DNA from 3 places in the Carnobacterium inhibens subsp. inhibens DSM 13024 genome. Region 2 is predicted to be linked to each of the others. Evidence: predicted binding sites of a transcription regulator. Region 2 holds the regulator's gene; each other region holds the start of a gene.
What was found. Region 2 encodes LexA, which represses DNA repair genes until DNA is damaged. Its sites were predicted from a motif close to CNAACANNTGTTNG; they were not measured.
Positions count from the first base shown of each region.

Region 1: a site for LexA is predicted at 1,901-1,914, ahead of ruvA (Holliday junction branch migration protein RuvA). Genes of this name have one in related genera too.
Region 3: a site for LexA is predicted at 1,927-1,940, ahead of recX (recombination regulator RecX). Genes of this name have one in related genera too.

Region 1 covers NZ_JQIV01000006.1:2,416,762-2,420,049, reverse strand. The annotation lists gene queA (tRNA preQ1(34) S-adenosylmethionine ribosyltransferase-isomerase QueA) at 1-182, opposite strand, end outside; gene ruvB (Holliday junction branch migration DNA helicase RuvB) at 193-1,206, opposite strand; gene ruvA (Holliday junction branch migration protein RuvA) at 1,240-1,854, opposite strand; gene msrB (peptide-methionine (R)-S-oxide reductase MsrB) at 2,043-2,480, opposite strand; gene mutL (DNA mismatch repair endonuclease MutL) at 2,561-3,288, opposite strand, start outside.
Region 2 covers NZ_JQIV01000006.1:296,322-299,609, reverse strand. The annotation lists gene tkt (transketolase) at 1-449, opposite strand, end outside; gene BR65_RS02630 (DUF896 family protein) at 584-823, opposite strand; gene lexA (transcriptional repressor LexA) at 987-1,610, shown strand; gene BR65_RS02620 (ribonuclease HII) at 1,657-2,418, opposite strand; gene ylqF (ribosome biogenesis GTPase YlqF) at 2,433-3,288, opposite strand, start outside.
Region 3 covers NZ_JQIV01000006.1:626,802-630,089, reverse strand. The annotation lists gene BR65_RS04185 (SDR family oxidoreductase) at 1-750, shown strand, start outside; gene BR65_RS04180 (general stress protein) at 908-1,849, shown strand; gene recX (recombination regulator RecX) at 1,989-2,843, shown strand; gene mutY (A/G-specific adenine glycosylase) at 2,840-3,288, shown strand, end outside.

The DNA of each region.
Region 1 (3,288 bases), 2.1 Mb from region 2:
TCATTCATTACTAATGCATCACCTTCATGCAATTCATCAAGAATATCGGTGAAGTGCTTGTCTTCTACTTTACCGGTTTCTTTGTCCAAAATTAATAATTTTGAACTTGAACGGTTTTCTAAAGGTGTTTGAGCAATCAATTCTTCTGGTAAATCAAAATCAAAATCTTTCGTTGTTAACATATTCATACTCCTAATCTGTATAAGTAATAGGGTAACCTAAATGAGTATAGCCCAAATGAGTTACGATTCTTCCACGAGGGGTCCGTTGAAGGAAGCCAGCTTGCAGCAAATAAGGCTCAACCATATCTTCAATTGTTTCAATTTCTTCGCCAATGTTAGCTGCAATCGTAGACAATCCGACCGGACCACCATGATAATTTTCAATCATCGTTTTTAATAATTTTTGATCAACAAAATCTAACCCTTCTTTGTCGATCCGCAACATAGCTAATGCCTCATCTGCTATTTCTTTTTTGATCACGCCATTAGATTGTACTTGTGCATAGTCTCTTACACGTTTTAATAAGCGATTGGCTACACGAGGAGTTCCTCTTGAACGCCTAGCAATTTCGACTGCACCTGATTCGATTATTTCAGTATTAAAGATATCAGCAGAACGCAAAACAATATCGCTCAACTCTTCTACTGTATAATATTCCATGTGTGACACGATACCAAAACGGTCACGCAATGGTGCAGATAAAAGCCCTGCTCTTGTAGTTGCACCCACAAGGGTAAATGGCGGCAAAGGAAAATGAACCGGATGCGCTGTTGGCCCTTGTCCTACAATGATATCTACAAAATAATCTTCCATAGCCGAATACAACATCTCTTCAACTAGCCTTGGCATCCGGTGGATCTCATCAATAAAAAGGACATCTCCAGCTTCTAATTCATTCAAAAGAGCAACTAGATCTCCTGCTTTCTCGATTGCAGGTCCACTAGTCGTTCGTATAGCTACATCCATTTCATTTGAAATGACCATTGCCATAGTTGTTTTCCCTAGCCCAGGAGGACCATAAAGTAAAACGTGATCTAACGCTTCTTCACGATTTTTCGCTGCTTCTATATAAATAGATAATTCTCTTTTTACTTTTTCTTGGCCAATATATTCTTCTAGATAATGTGGCCGTAATGATTTTTCTAACGAAATTTCTTCTGTCGTACTGCTATCGCCTGAAATGATTCGTTCTTCTGGATTCAATTTTTTTCACCACTTTTCTCATTTGCTTATCGCTTATTTCTTCATCAATAGTCGTAAAGCTTCTCGTAAATAAGCATCTGTCGATTCTTTATTTAATTTGCGAATTTGTGGTTCAATTTTTTTGATTTCTTTCGCACTGTATCCTAATGCCTCTAACGCTTCAACGGCTTCAGTAACATGGTTATAATTAGTTGTCAAAACTAATTCCTGCTGATAGTCAGCCGTATTTTCTGCTTGAGTAAGGGTCAAATCAGCTAACTTACCTTTTAAATCTAATACAATTTGTGAAGCAGTCTTTTTTCCTACTCCAGGAAATTTAGTTAAATACGCTGCATCTTCATTTTCAATTGCTTGTACTAGACCTTGGTGATCATCATTTGCTAAAATAGCTAATCCACTTTTTGGACCTATTCCTGAAACACTAAGCAATTTTAAATACAATTGTTTTTCAGTATAATCCTTGAAACCATATAAAGTAATAGCATCTTCTCGAACTGCTTGATGAACATAAATTGTTGCTTCCTCGTTTAATTTACTTGAGAAACGAAACGGGTTAGCAATAAATAGTTGGTATCCTATTCCATTCGTTTCAAGGACAATATAAGCAGGGTTAACAAACGTTATAGTACCTTTAATGTATTCATACATATTATTTCTCCATTCACTCATTCTATCATTTTTCTAGATGTAAAAAGGCACACCTGTTCGCTATTTATTTTACCACATTTGCTTCCATAAAAGGAGCTGCTGCCAAAAAAAGCCTTTGTAAAAAAACATAAGCACCCTCTAAACTGTTGAAACAGTCAGAGAGTGCTTCTTAAATTTTACAGAATTGATTAAGCAAATAATTTACGGTAACTGCTGTATCCTTCTTCATCTAACTTATCAACAGGTACAAATCTTAAAGCTGCTGAATTGATACAGTAACGTAATCCGCCTTTGTCTTGAGGACCATCTGTAAAAATATGGCCTAGGTGAGAGTTTGCTTCTGAACTTCTTACTTCAGTACGACGCATGCCAAATTTTGTATCCATTTTTTCAATAACTTCTTTTTCTTCTATCGGTTTTGTGAAAGATGGCCAACCGCATCCAGCATCGTATTTATCATTTGAAGAAAATAACGGTTTTCCACTTACAACGTCTACAAAAATACCATCTTCATAAAAATCATCATACTCTCCAGTAAATGGACGTTCAGTAGCTTCATTTTGAGTTACTTCAAATTGAATATCTGTAAGTTTATCTTTCAATTCATTTTTATCATAGCTATTCATGAAAATCCTCCTTTTTGTTTCTATTTTTATTTTACACTTTTTAGGGACTTGCTACAATTTATTGAATTTGATTAAGTGATTCAATGAGGATCTTGAATCCGTTTGAACATTTTTTCCATATCTTTATTGGTAAAATGGATCAACACTGGTCTTCCGTGTGGGCAATTATAAGGATTTTCAGTTACCTTTAAATCTCTCAGCAAAGCTCTAGCTTCAGCATCACTTAAATAATGATTAGCTTTAATTGAACCTTTACAACTCATCATTATAGCTGTTGCTTCTCTAAATTTAGCAACACTTATGCTTCCTTGTTCCAAAAGTAAATCAATCAATTCCTTTACGATTGATTCTTCTTCACCATGATTAAACCATACAGGATGACTTCTCAATAAAAAACTATTTTGACCAAAAGGTTCTAAAAAGATACCAATTGTTTCTAAAGCTTCAATATTCTCTTTGATCTTTATTGCATCACTGTTTGGATAGTCCAACATAATAGGCACTAATAAATCTTGTAAATCATTGCTGACTTCGCCAATTTTTTTTCTGAAATATTCGTATTTGATTCTTTCTTGAGCAGCATGTTGATCTAAAATATACAGCCCTTTTTCATTTTGTGCAAATAAATAAGTTCCGTGCATTTGACCAACATATTCAAGTGTAGGGAATTGATTAAGAGAATCAGCCGTTTGTACTTTTTTCTCCATTAATTTTTCAGCTGTTTTTAAAGGAGATTCTTGATGGAAATCCATCAATTCACTTACTATTTCTGTAGATGATTCATTGTTGCTATTTTCTTCTGGTATTT
Region 2 (3,288 bases):
ATAATTGTATGTTTTTCTTTATTGTAAACAGCCGCTAAATGAGCTTCTGCCATAGCCATACCTACACCGTTTGCAATCCCTTGTCCTAAAGGACCAGTAGTTGCTTCTACTCCATCAGTATGGTTAACTTCTGGATGTCCTGGTGTTTTACTATCCCATTGACGGAATTGTTTTAAATCGTCGATTTTAACGTCATATCCAGCTAAATGCAACAAGCTGTATAATAACATTGAACCGTGTCCAGCTGATAAGACAAAACGGTCACGGTCAAACCATTTTGAGTTTTTTGGATTTACTTTTAATTGTTTAGTCCACAATGCGTAAGCCATTGGAGCAGCCCCCATAGGTAAACCTGGGTGTCCAGAGTTGGCTTTTTGTATACCATCCATACTTAGTGTTCTAATTGTATTTACTGCTAACTGGTCTGTGTTATCAAACAAAAAAATCATCCTTTCAATTTTAACTCTCTAATAGGTACTCTATTAGTTTACTATTATTTCACTTCAAGTGCAACGCTTTCACGATCGTAATGTTACTAAATGGGAGAATCTTACATTTATCACATCCATGCACAATCGAGCTGTTATCTGCCATGAAGACCTTTGTCTTTTTGAATATCTTTCAATTTATCAGGTGTAACATCGTTGCCTTTTTCATCTACTACCTTTACACCTTCAATTGTGTTTCTCATGCCGCCTCTAAATGCTTGGATATAGGCATCTCTTAATTTTTTTTGTTCCACTTGTTCTTGAAGTGTCAATCCCTTGCTTTTTGATTTTTTTGCTAAAACATTAATTCTGTCTATTTGTTCTTTAGGTAACATCTAATCACTCCACCATTATTTTTATTTCTTGTTCAACTATAACAAACTTTTTTGAAAAAAACACCTTTTAATGCTGTTCATCTACGAACGTTTGTTTGATTTGTTGTGTCGTATATGGTAATCTTAATGTGATAAAAATATAAGAAATGAGGTGTTTATATATATGAGTAAAAATCCTGAATCTAGGCAAGTTGAAGTTCTTCAATATATATATGATCAAGTTAAATTAAAAGGTTATCCACCAACAGTGCGAGAAATCGGAACGGCTGTTTCTTTATCATCTACATCAACAGTCCATGGCCATCTTTCTCGTTTAGAAAAAAATGGTTTTATCCAACGTGATCCAAGTAAACCAAGAGCAATCGAAATGACAACACTAGGATTATCAAAATTGGGAATTGCTTTAGATAAAATTCCACTATTAGGAACCGTTACGGCTGGTGAGCCTATCTTAGCAGTAGAAGAAGCTACAGATTATTTTCCGCTTCCTCCTAATTTAAAATTCGAAAATGATTCTCTCTTTATGTTAACGATACGTGGAGAAAGCATGATCAATGCAGGTATTTTTGACGGTGACGATGTGATTATTCGCAAACAAGGAACAGCGAATAATGGTGATATCGTTATTGCCATGACGGTAGATGATGAAGCTACTTGCAAAAGGTTCTACAAAGAAGAAGACCATTATCGATTACAACCTGAAAATGATACTATGAGCCCTATTCTATTAAATGAAGTAACTATTTTGGGTAAAGTTGTCGGTTTATACCGCAGTCATATTCAATAAAAGTAAAAAAATAACTTGGAACAGCTCCAAGTTATTTTTTTACTTTTTAATTTAATAAATTCTTTACAGGAGCAAATGTTTTGCGGTGAATTGGGCAGACCCCATATTTTTCTAAACCTTCTAAATGAACTTTCGTTCCATAACCTGCATTTTTAGAAAAACCATAACCTGGATACAAATCATCATAATCACTCATCATTCTATCTCTCGTTACTTTAGCAATAATACTGGCTGCCGCGATAGATAAACTTTTCGCATCTCCTTTGATAAAACTTTCTTGAGGGATACTAACCGGTAAATGCATCGCATCAATGACTAATTGTTCTGGTTGTTGAGATAATTGTTGAATGGCTTCGATCATTGCTAATTTTGTCGCTTGATAAATATTAACTTCATCAATAACTTGATGATCTTTTACACCGATACCAATTGCTATTGCAGATTCTTGGATCTGATCAAATAAAAAATCTCTTTTCTCACTAGATAACTGTTTAGAATCATTGATTCCCAAGACATTAAAATCTTCTGGTAAAATAACAGCAGCAGCAACGACCGGTCCAGCTAAAGGCCCTCTTCCAACTTCATCAATCCCAGCAATATACTGAGTTCCTTTTTCCCAAAAGAATCGCTCGATTTGGAGCATTTCTTGCTGCTTATCAAGAATCATTTGTTGCTTCTTCAAACGGTTTTCCCAAGATTTATATGCCGTTAAAGCCCCTTTACGAGAATCATTTTTTATCAAAACTAAACGTTCATCCCCAGGATCAATTATGGTAGCTAACAATTCTTTAATAGCGGTAATTGTCATTGGCTTTTCCACTTTTAATTCTCCTGTCCTTCTGGTAAAGAAACAGGAGCTATATCTAGTGTGTATTTCCCCATTTTACCACTTCTTATATCATGAATGATCAATTCAGATGCACGAGTATAATCATCTCTAAACCCTTTACGCTCGCCGATCAACATAAGTAATTCAGGCGTTTCAAGATTCAATTCTTCTTCCGTTAATTGATACCGTTTAGCAATTGCTTTAGGGTTGCGAGTCTTCATTACTTCTAATCCATACATCGCAATATCATCTAACTGTAAAATAGTATCCTTAATTGCACCTGTCAAAGCTAATTTTTTACCAACATCAGGATCTTCAAATTTTGGCCAAAGTATGCCCGGAGTATCTAATAACTCCAGTTCTTTCCCTAATTTCAACCATTGTTGAGCTTTCGTAACACCAGGCTTATTACCTGTCATTGCAACGTTTTTCTTGATAAAACGATTGATTAAAGTAGATTTCCCAACGTTTGGAATCCCAATACTCATGGCTCTGATGGCACGAGGTTTGATTCCTTTAGAAGCACGTCGATCAAATTTGGGTTTCAAAATCTCTTTTGCCTTTTCCATCAATTGCTTCATGCCTTTTCCTTCTTGTGCAATAATCGGCACTGCCGCAATTCCTTGATTATTAAAATAAGCTACCCATTTCTTTGTTTCTATAGGATCGGCCAAATCACTTTTATTTAAAATTATAATTCTTGGTTTTTCTCCAATGATTTCATCTAAGATAGGATTGCGGCTTGATAATGGAAGTCTTGCGTCTACTAGTTCAAAAACAATATCGACTAGTTTTATTTTTTCTGTGACTTGGCGTCTTGCTTTTGCCATATGTCCTGGGAACCATTGA
Region 3 (3,288 bases), 330 kb from region 2:
TTGGAAGGCAAGACTGCTATTATTACAGGCGGGGACAGTGGAATCGGTCAAGCTGTAGCCATTGCTTTTGCAAAAGAAGGTGCAGATGTAGCTATCGGCTATTTGGAATCTGAGGACGATGCGAATTACACGAAAAATCGAATTGAAAAGATCGGGCGCAAAGCTTTAGTATTCAAAGGTGATGTAGGTCAAGAATCATATGCACAAGAAGTTGTTTCTAAAGTAATGGAAGAATGGGGTCATTTAGATATTCTCGTCAATAATGCAGGAGAACAACACGTTCAAGAAAAAATTGGCGATATAACAGAGGAGCAATTGGACCGGACATTTAGAACCAATATTTTTAGTCAGTTCTATTTTGTTAAAGCAGCAATGCCACACTTGTCTCAAGGAGCGGCTATCATCAATACGACATCTATTACTGCTTACCGTGGAAGTGAACATTTACTTGATTACTCAGCTACTAAAGGGGCAATTACTGCTTTTACAAGGTCACTTTCACAAAATAGTGAAGTAATCGATAAAAAAATTCGTGTAAACGGGGTAGCACCAGGTCCAATATGGACTCCACTTATACCCGCAACATTTACAGAGGAACAATTAGAGAGCTGGGGCAAAGGCGGAGCAATTGAACGTGCCGGTCAAGCCTACGAATTGGCACCAACATATGTCTATCTAGCAAGTACAGATTCTAGTTATGTTTCTGGTCAAGTTTTACATGTTAATGGTGGAGTAGTCATAAATGGCTAAAATTGATTCTTAACTTTCGTTAAATTGCAACTAAATGAGCTTTAGAGTTCATTTCAAGTCGTCTATTTTGATAACTTATTTTTCATTTGTTAAAGTTAGTTATAGGAAATAGTAAATCGTTATGTAAAGTCGATAATCATAAAAGGGAGTGTTAAGTATGAGTAAAGTAGTCGTTGGTTCATTTTCAAATGTACAAGAAACATCAGCCTGTGTAGAACAATTATTAGCACAAGGTCATTCTAGTGACAGTATAAAAATTGTTACAACTAATCAAAACTTTTCAGCAATTAAAGAGCAATCAGGTGTAGAAGTAAACAAAGTTTCAACTGAACAAGATGATGAAAAATCTGCTTGGGACAAACTTAAAGATATGTTTGCTGATACAGACGCAGACGATAATGCACAATTAGAAAAATTCGGAGTTGATTCGACTAGTGCAGCTCAATATGCTGATTCTTTGAAAGCTGGAGAATACATTGTACTTTCAGATGAAACCACCGGATCAAATTCAAGTAATCAAGTGACACAAGAACCTAAGGAAACATCAAACCAAGTTGTGGGACAAGCTGGTGAGGGAGTACGTGTAGAAAAAAATGCTTCTCAACCAACAGATGATGATACTTTAGCTAATGATGGCGATGATCGCTTAAATAATGCAGAAGTACCACTAGAAACTAATTTTCCAGATACGGAAAGTTTAAACGAAGATACAAAAGTACAATCAGGTTTAACAGAAACTATTGTACCTGAAACGATTGAGGAAGATGATTTAATGGCAGACTCGATTAGAAATGAAGAAAATCCTAGATTGCAAGACAATCAAGAGGACGACTTTACGAATGGTGCTTTTAGCAAAGAACAAGATCGAAGAGACGATACTAGAGACGTGGTGACTCCTCCTATTGATCCATTAAATCATCAAGAGTACGATCCTAATGACAATCCATTACAAGGAACGCCTCCAACAGGTTCAGTACCAAAAGATGAACCAACTGGGCCAAGTTCACAAAACCAAGAAGAGTTAGATTTACCTAATTTTGATGGTAGCACATTATCTGGCCAACCAAGAAATGATCCAAAAAGAGATTTTCCAAATTAAAAAATAAAAAAAGAAGCGGCTCCGACTTAGGTCAGTGCCGCTTTTGTTATGCATCTACTTATGTAATACTGGTTTTTCGAACGTGTGTTTGTATTCGGTTTATGCTATAATAGAAAGACTGAGGCAGGAGTGTGAGTCTATGATAAATGGAAAAGAGAGTAAAAAGCAGGCATCTTCAACATCAACATTGCCTAAGATTACAAAAATTGAAGCGCAGAAACGAAAAGGACGCTACAATATTTATTTAGATGAAGAATATGCTTTTCCTGTTGATGAAGCTATTTTAATTAAACATATTTTGCACAAAGGGATGGAAATTTCAAAGACCTTCCGGCAGCAATTAGAAATAGAAGATGGCTACCGTAAAGCTTATACGAGAGCACTAGTATATCTGAATTATTCTTTGCGCTCAATAAAAGAAATTAAAGATGATTTGATTGCCCATGAGTTTACTGGTGAAACAGCTGATCAAGTGATTGAACAATTAAAAGAACAAGGCTACTTAAATGATTTAATGTATGCTGAAAGTTATACAAGAACCGCTGCAAATGTTAGCGGAAAGGGGCCTTACGTGATAAAAAGAGAATTGAAAAAACGTGGAGTTAAAGAGGAAACAATCGAAGAAGCGATGGAACAGTATCCATTTGATCAAATGGTGGAAAATGGTGTTGCGCTAGCAGAAAAAGTTATGCGTCGCTCCTCACAACATTCTTCAAGAGAGACAAGCAATAAAATCCGTCAAAATTTGATGCAAAAAGGATTTCAATCAGATGTGATCACTCAAGTATTGGAGCAGATCACAACCGAAAAAGAAGATGACGATGAATATGATGCATTAAAAACACAAGGTGATAAAATTTGGCGTAAACAATCCAAATTAACGGGATCTAAAAAGATTCAAAAAGTTAAAAGTGCCTTGTTTCAAAAAGGTTTTGCAGGAGATTTAATCACGCAGTATATCAATGAAAAAGAAATGGAAGAAGAGGACGAATGACAGAAATAGAATCGAAGATAGATGAAAAAGAGCAAAAAATACTTCATGGTATACCCATGTGGCCACAAGAAAAAATCAATCGGTTTAGAGAAACGCTTTTAAGTTGGTATGATATTGAAAAACGAGATCTGCCTTGGCGTAAAAATAATGATCCTTACCGTATTTGGGTTTCTGAGATCATGCTGCAACAAACAAGGGTAGATACGGTTATCCCTTATTACTTGAATTTCATGAATAATTTCCCAACGATAGAAGCATTAGCAAATGCGCATGAAGATGTGTTGTTAAAAGCTTGGGAAGGGTTAGGCTATTATTCACGAGTTCGTAATATGCAAAAAGCAGCCCAACAAATCATGGAAGATTACGATGGCGAAATGCCTAAAGACCCTAAAGAAATCAGTAAATTAAAAGGAATCGGACCCTATACTACTGGAGCAATCGCAAG